Teredinibacter purpureus: one gene and its partner. The protein of the gene in region 1 interacts with the protein of each later gene in a pairwise test. Links are inferred from orthologs where the notes say so. Each region holds a gene or a part of one and is shown in the gene's direction. Other genes may lie near its edges.

What was found. Proteins that work in one complex are often made in the same cells at the same time.
Region 2: the proteins of H5647_RS19245 (region 1) and H5647_RS05150 interact in binary tests that used the Escherichia coli proteins (3 or more experiments, as listed by UniProt). The link is inferred for Teredinibacter purpureus from one-to-one orthologs.

Annotation. Positions count from the first base shown.
Region 1 is NZ_CP060092.1:4,323,644-4,330,085, forward strand. Bases 258-3,539 are described here. They hold H5647_RS19245 ([protein-PII] uridylyltransferase), read left to right. Parts: upstream 258-624; coding sequence 625-3,339; downstream 3,340-3,539. Other genes in these bases: map (type I methionyl aminopeptidase), read left to right, coding at 258-622; dapC (succinyldiaminopimelate transaminase), read left to right, coding at 3,349-3,539. In the rest of the region: more of map, read left to right, coding at 1-257; more of dapC, read left to right, coding at 3,540-4,551; nth (endonuclease III), read left to right, coding at 4,567-5,220; H5647_RS19260 (ArsC family reductase), read left to right, coding at 5,434-5,787; dapD (2,3,4,5-tetrahydropyridine-2,6-dicarboxylate N-succinyltransferase), read left to right, coding at 5,850-6,442.
Region 2 is NZ_CP060092.1:1,156,061-1,161,512, forward strand. Bases 1-2,910 are described here. They hold H5647_RS05150 (P-II family nitrogen regulator), read left to right. Parts: upstream 1-1,241; coding sequence 1,242-1,580; downstream 1,581-2,910. Other genes in these bases: H5647_RS05145 (ammonium transporter), read left to right, coding at 1-946; H5647_RS05155 (hypothetical protein), read left to right, coding at 1,903-2,118; H5647_RS05160 (DUF484 family protein), read right to left, coding at 2,167-2,856; dapF (diaminopimelate epimerase), read right to left, coding at 2,853-2,910. Also shown: more of dapF, read right to left, coding at 2,911-3,683; lysA (diaminopimelate decarboxylase), read right to left, coding at 3,683-4,945; LPS translocon maturation chaperone LptM, read right to left, coding at 4,980-5,180; H5647_RS05180 (class I adenylate cyclase), read right to left, coding at 5,329-5,452. UniProt on the Escherichia coli protein: P-II indirectly controls the transcription of the glutamine synthetase gene (glnA). P-II prevents NR-II-catalyzed conversion of NR-I to NR-I-phosphate, the transcriptional activator of GlnA. When P-II is uridylylated to P-II-UMP, these events are reversed.

The DNA of each region.
Region 1 (6,442 bases):
TCAAGTTCAAAGCGCCATTCCGGCCCCCCTGAACTATAAAGGGTTTCCTAAGTCCATCTGCACATCCGTCAATCACGTCGTTTGTCACGGAATTCCGTCAGACAAGAAAAAACTGAAAGCCGGCGATATCGTGAATATCGACGTTACCGTTATTGCTGACGGCTATCACGGTGACACCAGCAAAATGTATTTTGTCGGCACTGTCGCCCCACACGCCCACCGCCTATCCAAGGTTACCCAAGAATGTCTCTATAAAGGCATAGAACTCGTAAAACCGGGCTGTCGCCTAGGCGACATTGGCGCAGCCATCCAACAACATGCCGAAAGCAATCATTACACGATTGTTCGAGACTACTGCGGGCACGGCATTGGAAAAGTCTTTCATGAGGAACCGCAAGTTCTCCATTACGGCACCGCTGGCACAGGAATGGAACTACGCGAAGGCATGACCTTCACCATAGAGCCAATGATTAACGCAGGCAAACATCATACAAAACTAAAAGGCGATGGCTGGACGGTCGAAACTCGTGATGGCCGCCTATCAGCCCAATGGGAGCACACTCTCGCGGTAACCGCTACCGGAGTAGAAGTGTTGACTGCACGCAAAGAGGAATCGTTTTAAATATGTCCTTCTCTGCCCCTACGGAAAAAAAAGCACTGCCGTACTGCCATTGCCAGCCATTATTTTTTAACCAATCTCGCTTTCGGGACGATTTAAAAAAAGGCCCCGTAATCAGTGTTTTCAAAGACGCAATATTTGGTGTTAACCAGCATTTTGATACGCGCTTTCAAGAAGGGGACGATATACGGCATTTGATATTTGAGCGTGCGACCTTTATTGACCTAATTCTGCATTACGCATGGCACCAATATCACTGGGACGACGACATCGCGCTTATTGCTGTGGGCGGGTATGGCCGAGCCGAACTGCACCCAAAATCTGATATCGACATATTAATTTTACTTAGCAATAAAGTTAAAAAGAAATACGACGATCAGCTGCAACACCTTGTAACCTTTTTATGGGATATCGGTTTAGACATTGGCTGCAGTGTTCGAAACTTAAAAGAATGCATAAAAATTGCTAAAGAAGATATTACCGTTGCAACCAACCTGATTGAAGCCCGCCGCCTAGCCGGCAACGACATGCTTCGCGACGAACTCCAAGTGCGCACCGGCCCCGACGCAATGTGGCCAGTTGATAAGTTTTTTGAAGCCAAATGTGATGAACAACAAGAGCGCCACGCCAAACATAATTACACCGAATACAACCTAGAGCCCAACATTAAAAACGCACCAGGTGGGCTACGTGACATCCAAACAATCAACTGGGTAGCCAAGCGTTTTTTTGCAGTGCCCGCACTCAACCTACTGTACGGCCAAGATTTTTTCACCGAACAGGAATACGCCATACTACAGCGCGGCGAAGCCTTTTTATGGCGAGTTCGCTACGGCGTTCATATGCTCTCCGGCAGAGCAGAAGAACGACTTTTATTTGAATATCAACGTGAACTCGCCCAACTGTTTGGCTACGAAGATGAAGACAGCAGCCTCGGCGTAGAAAAGTTTATGCGCGAATATTACCGCACAGTTCTCGCACTACGAGAGTTGAACGATGTACTTTTACAACATCTAGGCGAAGTTATCTATTCACGTAAGCGTCAACATAAAATAACCCCTATCAACGAGCGTTTTCAGTTACACGACAATTATATTGAAGTTACCCACGAACGCGTATTCGACGAAACGCCGGGCGCCCTTCTCGAAATATTCCTTATTATGGGGCACAACCCCGCTATCAAAGGGGTTCGACCACCCACCATTCGGTTGTTGCGAGAAAGCCGCGCATTAATTGACGATAAATTTAGAACGACCCCCTCCAACAACAAAATGTTTTTGGAGCTTTTCAATATTGAAAAGGGCCTAGTAAAACAACTACGCCGTATGAGCCGCTACGGCATTCTTGGGCGCTATCTCCCAGCGTGGGGCGACATTACGGGGCAAATGCAACACGACCTTTTCCACCGTTATACCGTCGATGCCCACACACTGCTAGTCATACAAAATTTGCGGGAATTCCGCCACCCTGAATCGGAAAAACAATTTCCGATTGCAGCCCATATAATGAAACGCCGCCAGCACCTTCCACTACTCTATTTGGCCGGCGTGTTTCACGACATTGGCAAAGGTCGCGGCGGCGACCACTCTACCCTCGGCTCCCAAGATGCTATCGACTTCGGTCATCAGCACGGGCTGCGCGGTAAGGACACTCGACTCATTGCGTGGCTGGTCGAAAAACATTTGTTGATGTCTTACGTCTCCCAGAAAAAAGATATTTCAGACCCAGAAGTTATCTACGATTTTGCGCTAGAAGTGGGAGACCAACGTCACCTCGATTATCTCTATGCACTTACTGTGGCCGATATGCGCGGCACCAACCCCGATATATGGAATACATGGCGTGCCAGTCTCATGCGCCAACTGTACATGGAAACCAAACGAGCGCTGCGGCGCGGTTTGGAAAACACCATAGATAAACAGGAAACAATCGAAGAAACTCAACAGCTCGCTCTCGCAAAACTTGCTGACAAAAATCTATCGTCAACGGCTGCACAGCATATTTGGGACGATCTCGGAGATGAATATTTCATTCGAGAATCACATTTAGACATCGCGTGGCAAACAGAAGCAATCATAGCGCACAAAAAAGACGAACCGCTCATAATCGTCAGCGAAACAACCGCACTGGAGTTTGAAGGCGCGACACAAATATTTATTCGAACCAAGGATGAAAGCAATATTTTTACTGCCGTTGCAAACTGCTTGGCCTCACTACAACTCAACATTCAAGATGCTCGGCTTTACTCATCAACAGACGGCTATACCGTGGATACTTTCTACGTACTGGATGACGACGGACAACCTATTGGGGACAACCCTAAACGATACAAAAAAATTGTCGCCGCTCTTTACGAAGAACTCGAACTGCTAGACGAATACACCAACGTTGTACGACAACGAACACCGCGCGCGCTTAAGCAATTTGCCGTTCCGACACAAACGAGCATTAGCAATGATATCGTTAGCGGTTACACCGTTCTCGAAGTGATAAGCCCCGATAGAACAGGGCTACTCGCCACCATTGGCCAAGTATTTATGGACCATAACATCCAACTTCAAAACGCAAAAATTGCGACACTAGGTGAAAGGGTCGAAGATGTATTTTTTGTAACAGATACCGACGGTAACCCTCTCGGTTCTGCCAGCCAGTGTAACGAGTTACAAACAGCAATATGCTCTCGACTAGACCAACGAGTTGAACAAGAATTAGCTTCCTGAGACACCCAGATGAATCCATTGCTACAACAGCTGCACCCCTATCCATTTGAAAAGTTAGGGGCGCTCAAAACCAACATTACGCCGCCGCCGGCTCTCGAACATATCGCACTTTCAATCGGCGAGCCTAAGCATGAACCACCGGCACATGTATTAAACAGGCTTAGTGAGCAACTCTCTAAAGTTGCTCACTACCCGTCAACAAAAGGCTTACCGGAGCTGCGCTCAGCAATGGCGGCCTGGGCAAGTAAGCGCTTTAATTTAACGAATGGCAGTTTATCCCCAGACGACAACATATTGCCCGTTAACGGCACGCGAGAAGCCCTATTTGCGTTTGTACAGGCCAGTATTAATAGTAACTCGCTTCAAAAGCCCAAAGTGCTAATGCCGAACCCTTTCTATCAAATTTATGAGGGCGCTGCACTCTTAGCCGGCGCTGAACCTGTCTTTTTAAATTGCACACCCGAGAATGGTTTTCAACCTGATTACAGCCTTATAGACGACGACACCTGGCGAGACTGCCAGCTACTATTTATTTGTACGCCAGGCAACCCGACCGGCGCAGTCATGAGCATTGAACAACTGCAGGCACTTATTCAGCTCGCCGACGAACATGATTTCATTATTGCAAGCGACGAATGCTACTCCGAGTTATATTTCGACGAAGCCAATCCGCCGGCAGGCTTACTGCAAGCCTGCGCCAATATGGCCCGCGATAACTTCGAGCGCTGTATTGTTTTTCATAGCCTCTCTAAACGATCCAATTTACCCGGCTTACGATCAGGTTTCGTCGCAGGCGATAAGAATTTATTGGCGCCTTTTTTTCAGTATCGCACCTATCACGGAAGTGCAATGCCCGTGCATACACAGCTCGCCAGTATTGCGGCATGGCAAGATGAAGCTCACGTTAAAAGTAATCGTGACTTATACCGCAAAAAATTCGAATGCGTTCTAAGGATACTGGGTGACAGCCTGAGAGTGGAGCGCCCCGAAGCCAGTTTTTATCTTTGGGCTGAAACTCCTATAGCCGATACGGAATTCGCGCAGCGCCTTTTTGCCGAATATAATATAACCGTATTACCCGGCAGTTATTTAGCCCGCGATACCGAAAACGGCAATCCTGGTAAAAACCGTATTCGCATGGCGCTAGTCGCCTCGCTAGAAGAATGCGAACAAGCCGCCATTCGCATACGCGATTTTTGTCAGCAGCTTTAGGCGCTAAAAAATCTTATGCTTAAACAAGAACGTGTAGAGTTTATTCTCTCAGACCTAAAAAAGCGCTACCCTAACCCGCCCATTCCTCTTGACCACAAGGACACCTACACCTTGCTGGTTGCAGTGCTTCTTTCTGCACAATGTACAGATGAACGCGTCAACCAAGTTACGCCCGCGCTCTGGCAACTGGCCGACAACTGTTACGACATGGCGAAACAAAACGTTGACGACATTCGGGCCATCATTCGTCCCTGCGGTCTATCACCGCAGAAATCAAAAGCCATTCAAAAACTATCTGAAATACTTGTGGAAACGTTCAACGGAGAAGTCCCCAATGACATGGAAGCGCTCGAAACGCTTCCCGGCGTTGGACACAAAACAGCAGGAGTGGTGATGGTACAAGCTTTTAACGTACCAGCATTCCCCGTTGACACGCATATACATCGTCTCGCACAACGCTGGGGGCTAACCAATGGTAAAAACGTTACGCAAACGGAAAAAGACCTGAAACGCCTATTCCCCAAAAATCGCTGGAACGATTTGCACCTACAAATTATTTATTACGGTAGAGAATACTGTTCGGCTCGCGGCTGCGACGGAACCGTATGTCCCATTTGCACAACCTGCTACCCAAACCGTAAGAACCCGAAAAAAACACATAAGGCTTAACACGAAGAGGATAAATCAAGCATTCACTCTATCTCACCTCAACGCTTGCACAACATTAATTGAGCGCTCTTTTTGCGCTATCTCAATTTCTTCTCCATAGCTCAGAATATCTTCATCAATGTCGATGATGCGTAATGAACTGCCAGCGCCAATTTGCTATGCTAGCGGCTCGAAAATGGGGCGAAAAACAGGACACATCTACACGTAATCACTATGACCAACATTACCCTGTACGGCATTAAAAATTGCGATACTGTCAAAAAAGCCCGCAAGTGGCTTGAGCAAAACAGTATCGACTATACCTATCACGACTTTCGGCTCGACGGCCTAAAAGCCGAGACGCTATCCGCATGGTTAAATACCATTGGCGCCGAGACACTGATAAACAAACGCAGCACTACATGGAAACAATTATCCGACACCGAAAAACAACGCATTACAAACGGTGAGGCACTGGATATAGTCTTGGCCCAGCCAACGGTAATTAAACGCCCTGTACTAATGCTCGCTAACGATACACTCGTAGGATTCAACGAAAAAATCTATACCGATCAGTTGCTCGGTTAAGGCCTAGCGCCTCTATTTTTTCAACTCTATACCTTTTAACCTTAACCATTAAGGAATTTCAGATGACCAAACTCTACAGTCTAGGCCTTGGTGTCGGCACCCAAAACAGTAACGGTGAATGGCTGGAAGTCTTCTACCCACAACCTATTTTAAATCCTGCTGAAAACGTAGCCACAGCCTTTACCAGCACGCTCGGATACAAGGGCGGCAATCACGCCATTTCGCTCACCGTAGAAAAAGTCGATGCTCTTGCAAAAGCACTCACCGCCGCAGGAGATTCCGAACTAGCCGACTTATGCCGTACGTTACGCTCTAGCATGCGACCACTCGTAGTCACGCTGCTTGAAAGCGATGAGAACCCTAGCTCTGTGCCCGAGGGCTATTTAAAATTACATTTACTCTCACACCGCTTAGTGAAGCCTCACGGTATAAACCTAACGGGCCTCTTTGGTGTTTTGCCAAACGTCGCATGGACCAACGAAGGCGCTATTGATATCAACGACCTTCCAGCACGCCAGCTTAAAGCGCGCATAGAAGGCAAATTACTTAGCGTTGATTGCATCGATAAATTCCCCAAAATGGCAAATTATGTCGTACCTACAGGCGTGCGTATTGCACACACTGCACGCGTTCGACTGGGTGCGCACCTTGGCGA
Region 2 (5,452 bases), 3.2 Mb from region 1 along the record:
TATGAAACTTTGGGCTTTCTTGGCTTTTGCGGTTGTTATGACAGCGTTTATTTACCCAATGGAAGGTGCGTGGACATGGGGTAATGGTGTTGCGGGTTCTATGGGTGAGTGTGGTGTATTTGGTATGTACTCGCTGGGCGGCATTGACGAAGGCAAGTGTGCTGGCATGAGCTTTGTTAAATGGAGCGATTTTGCAGGCTCCGGTATTGTGCACATGTCTGGTGCTGCAGCAGCCCTGGCTGGTGTGCTGGTGTTAGGCGCGCGTAAAGGAAAGTTTGGCCCGAATGGAGAAGTTAACGCTATTCCTGGTTCAAACCTGCCTCTGGCGACTTTGGGTATGTTCATTCTGTGGATGGGTTGGTTCGGCTTCAACGGTGGCTCTGTATTGGCTACTGCTAGCGTAGAAAGTGCCAATGCTGTTGCCATTGTGTTTATGAACACTAATGCGGCAGCGGCTGGTGGATTAGTTGCTGCGCTAATTGTTGCGCGTATCTTGTTCGGTAAAGCAGATTTGACCATGGCGCTTAACGGTGCTTTGGCGGGTCTTGTTGCGATTACTGCTGAGCCTTCAACGCCTACAGCGTTGCAAGCAACTTTATTCGGTGGCCTTGGTGGTGTGTTGGTTGTATTTGCCATTATTACATTGGATAAACTAAAAATTGATGACCCCGTTGGTGCTATCTCGGTTCACGGTGTTGTGGGTTTCTTAGGCCTTCTATTGGTACCTGTTACCAATGGTGGCGAAGACGGCGCTGCTTCTTTCTTGGGCCAGTTGACCGGTGCGCTTACTATCTTCACATGGGTGTTTGTGACAAGTTTGGTTGTGTGGTTAGTGATCAAAGCGGTTATGGGTATCCGTGTTAGTGAAGAAGAAGAGTTTGACGGTGTGGATATCTCTGAATGTGGTATGGAGGCTTATCCTGAGTTTATTTCAGGCGGTAAGTAAATCCTTACACAGCGTTAATCATAGGCGTTAGGCCTATTAAAAACCGGGGGTGACAGCCTCCGGTTTTTTTATGCGTGGGAGTTGTGCAAGTTAGCCACACGCGTGTGGAGTGCTGTGTGGTTTGAGGGGGATTAACGCGATGGATTCTTTGCCCCGAATCGGTGCGAGTGGTTTGTCTTTCGGTTTCGATCGGTGTAAATTGCCCTCCTAGACGATTTTAAGCGGTGTTCGGACCGGGTAGCCGAGCCATCAACTACAATAAAACCTGGATTTGGGTGTATTTAAGGATCTTCCTATGAAACTGATTACTGCTGTTATTAAGCCTTTTAAACTCGACGACGTGCGTAATGCATTGTCGGAAATCGGTGTTCAGGGTATGACGGTGACTGAAGTGAAGGGCTTTGGTCGCCAAAAAGGTCATACTGAACTCTATCGCGGTGCGGAATACGTTATTGATTTTCTTCCGAAGGTAAAAGTGGAGCTTGTCTTGGGTGATGATTTAATCGATCAGGCAGTGGAGGCCATTACTAAGGCTGCGCAAACGGGCAAAATTGGCGATGGCAAAATATTTATAATGCCTTGCGAAGAAGTTATCCGTATTCGTACCGGTGAAACCGGCCCTGATGCGGTTTAAGTTGCCATAGTTTCTTGTACGCCATGCTATTTCGCATGGCGTTTTTCGTTGTATTCCCTCGATTCATCTCCTCGTTTTTACGCCGTTTTAGGCGTTTGTTTTCTGGCCTCTCTCCCGAATGTTCGCACGTTTTTTCCCGTGTCTTATGTTTATCGCGTTAATAAAATAACCAATATTGTGTTTTTCTATTAACGCTAGAACAAAAAAAACTAAAGAAATTGAATGCCCCCCGCTGACAGATTCTAAACTCTGAACTATAAATTATCCGAGTTTGTGAAAGTGGTAACTAAACTATAAGAATATGTACGAGAGGAATTTGCACGTGGAAAATGAAGATGCTATTGAATCTGATGGTGGGGCGCTAGCGGCCCTTACAGTTGCTGAATCGTTGCTAGATAAGGATGCGGAGCGGAAGCACTTAGAAAGTGAAGTTGAAGCGTTTCTGGCGAGCGGCGGCCGAATTGACCATATTCCAGCCAATGTTGTGGCCGACCCGCCAAAAAAACCTGAGTCTAATTATGGTGGGCAGCCCATTTAAGGCGGGTTTTTGCGCACCACCTTACGGGCTATAGGCTGCGCGCACATTCTATTTCAAATATTTAGGCAGTTGCCGATTAAGTACTTCGGCAATATAGCTTAAAAACAGCGTTCCCATACTCGAACGGTAGTAGTTCGGGTCTTGGTTGCCTATGGCTAATACGCCTAGAGGGCTTCCATGCTGTAACACGGCTATTGCGGCGCTGCCGATATTGGGTGCGTCGCCATCAAATAAAAACCCACTCTCCTTAACATCAATGCCACCACTGACGGTATTGGGTAGCTTCAGGCGCTTGCCAATATAGTCGCGGGCATCGTGAATGGAGACAATGCGCGCCTCGCTTACGGGGGTATTGTTGTTGCCAAATAAGATGAGGCGCGTGTAGTGAATGTTAAATTCTTTATCAAAGCTGTAATACAGCGCATCGACCAAATCACCCAAATCGTTACATTCGAGTAAGGCTAGCACTAAGCGTTTGGTTTTATCGAACAGGCGATCGTTATCGCGGGCGTTGTCGAGCAGTTGGCTTAGCCGATGCCGCATGTCCATATTGCGATCACGTAAGATAGCCACTTGGCGCTCTACCAGTGAGACGGCAGGGCCGCTTTGGTGAGGCAGGTCAAGATCGGCCAATAGATCGATATGGCGATTGAAAAAATCCGGATGTTTTTTCAGGTATTGTGCTACCTGCTCGTCGGAAATTTTTTCCCTGTTCTGAGTAATAGAAGATTCACTCATACTTTAACTTGTCCATGAAAGACGGATGTTGCTGGGCCGGTCATCATAACAGGGTTTTGAGCGCCCTCCCATTGAATGCGTAACGTGCCGCCGGGCAATTCTACCGCTACGGTAGGGTCTAGCAGACCGCGCAGAATGCCACTCACAACCGCCGCGCAGGCACCTGTCCCACAGGCGAGCGTTTCTCCGGCACCGCGTTCGTACACGCGTAATCGAACAGTTTTCCGATCGATTATTTGCATAAACCCGGCGTTAACTCGGCTGGGAAATTGTTTGTGCGATTCGATAAGCGGGCCAATGGTGTCTACCGGAAAATGCGTAAGGTCTTCTACTAAGGTAATGGCGTGTGGGTTCCCCATAGACACCGCCCCTATGTCGAAGGTTTGGTCTGCGACGCGAAGGGGGTAGTACGCTAATTGCTTATCTGCGGTGAATGGAATATTACTGGGCGTTAGTTCGGGCGCGCCCATGTTGACGGTCACTTGGTTGTCGTCGTTAACATGTAATGTGAGTATGCCAGCGGCAGTTTCGACACATATTGTGGTTTTACTTGTGAGCTGACGCTGGCGTACGAAAAGGGCAAAACAGCGGGCGCCGTTGCCGCAGTTTTCTACTTCGGTGCCGTCGCTATTGAATATACGGTAGCGAAAGTCGGTGTCGGGATTGGTGGGAGATTCCACAACTAATACTTGATCGCAGCCGACGCCGAAATGACGGTCGGCGAGCTTACGTGCGCGCTCCGGTGTTACAGTGATTTTTTGACTGATGGCATCAATCATCACAAAATCGTTACCGATACCTTCCATTTTGGTAAAGCGTAAACGCATTAGCCTTGCTCTCCTGATGGCAGCAGGTGCTCGCCACGAATCATATCGTTAAAATCTTCGCGTTCGCGAATTAAAAAGTGTTGATCGCCGTCCACAAATACCTCGGCTGCGCGGCCACGGGTGTTGTAATTGGAACTCATAACGAAACCGTAAGCACCGCTGGACATGAGCGCCAGCTGATCACCTGCTCTGAGTGATAGTACGCGATCTTTAGCAAGGAAGTCGCCTGTTTCACACACTGGGCCGACTAGATCCCATGGCTGAGCTGTAGCGCTGCTGTTTTGCTGTAACGGCAAAACGTTCTGCCATGCTTGGTAAAGTGCGGGGCGAATGTTGTCGTTCATGGCGGCATCGATGATAGCGAAATTACGGTGCTCGGTGGGCTTCAGATAAAGCACTTCCGTGAGCAGTACGCCCGCGTTCGCGGCAATTGAGCGACCGGGTTCCAGTATGAGCTCGAGAGGCCTATCGCCTAAGCGTTGTTTTACCGCGGCGAGGTAATCTTGTGGCGAAGGCGGTGTTTCATCGTTGTAGGTAACGCCTAAGCCGCCGCCGAGATCTAAATGCGCAATAGCAATGTTCGATTCAGCTAGCGTATCGACTAACATTAGTACCCGATCGAGCGCATCTAAGAACGGGGCCAGTTCCGTTAACTGCGAGCCGATATGACAGTCTACTCCTACGACGTTTATGCCTGGTAATTGTGCTGCACGTTGGTATACGTGGGGCGCGCGTTCAATGTCGATGCCGAACTTATTTTCTTTTAGGCCGGTAGAAATATAAGGGTGAGTGTGGGCGTCTACATCCGGGTTCACACGCAATGATATATTCGCGACCTTGCCCATTTGGGTTGCTATAGCCGAAAGAACGTCGAGTTCTGCTTCAGATTCTACGTTGAAGCATGCGATACCCGTATCCAGTGCGAAGACCATTTCGTTAGGCTTTTTGCCAACACCTGAAAATATAATGCGTTCTGGTTTTCCGCCTGCGGCTAACACCCGTTGTAATTCGCCGATAGAGACAATATCAAAGCCTGCACCCAGTTGGGCCAGTACTTGTAATACGGCGATATTGGAATTTGCTTTTACGGCGTAGCATACCGTGCCGGGGTGTTCGCCAAGTGCTTGCGCGTAAGCAAGATAATGTTCGCTAAAGGCCGCGCGGCTATAAACGTAGCAAGGTGTACCATACTGCTCGGCAAGGGCTGATAGCGAAACACCTTCGGCGTGAAGGCTGCGGTTGCGAAACTCAAAATTGGACATGCTGTTACTTTCTCGAAATTCGTGTATTTAGGCGTTACGGTTGACGTGGCTCTACAGCGGGCATTTCCGTTGGCGTAACCGATTCGGTAGTGTGCGTGGGGTCGGGTAATTTTAATGGGCCTTTTTGTCCACAAGCACTCAAGCCCACAAGACCGAAAAACATTAGCCCTAAGGCCGTTGCTCGACGTATTGTTAGTGTTGCGCAAGCAGTATTCTTAACGGTTGTAAAAGGCATATTCGACCCCGTAAACAAGAATGTGTGTCAGGGTGGCCTTAGCGGTAATAGGGATTATTCGCGCGCTTAGCCCCGTGACGAAAGGCCGGAGTATAACCTGTCATACAGGTTGGTATAACCCTGCAAAAGGAAACAGTTGGGAGGGAGGTTAGGTTTTTAGCAGTATGCCAATGGCATGGTTAAGACGAAATTCTAGCCGGTCTTTTAGTTTTAGGTAATGGCCGCTGGTGAGTCGGCCAGCATCAGATAATAAGGGTATGCAAAGGCTTAGG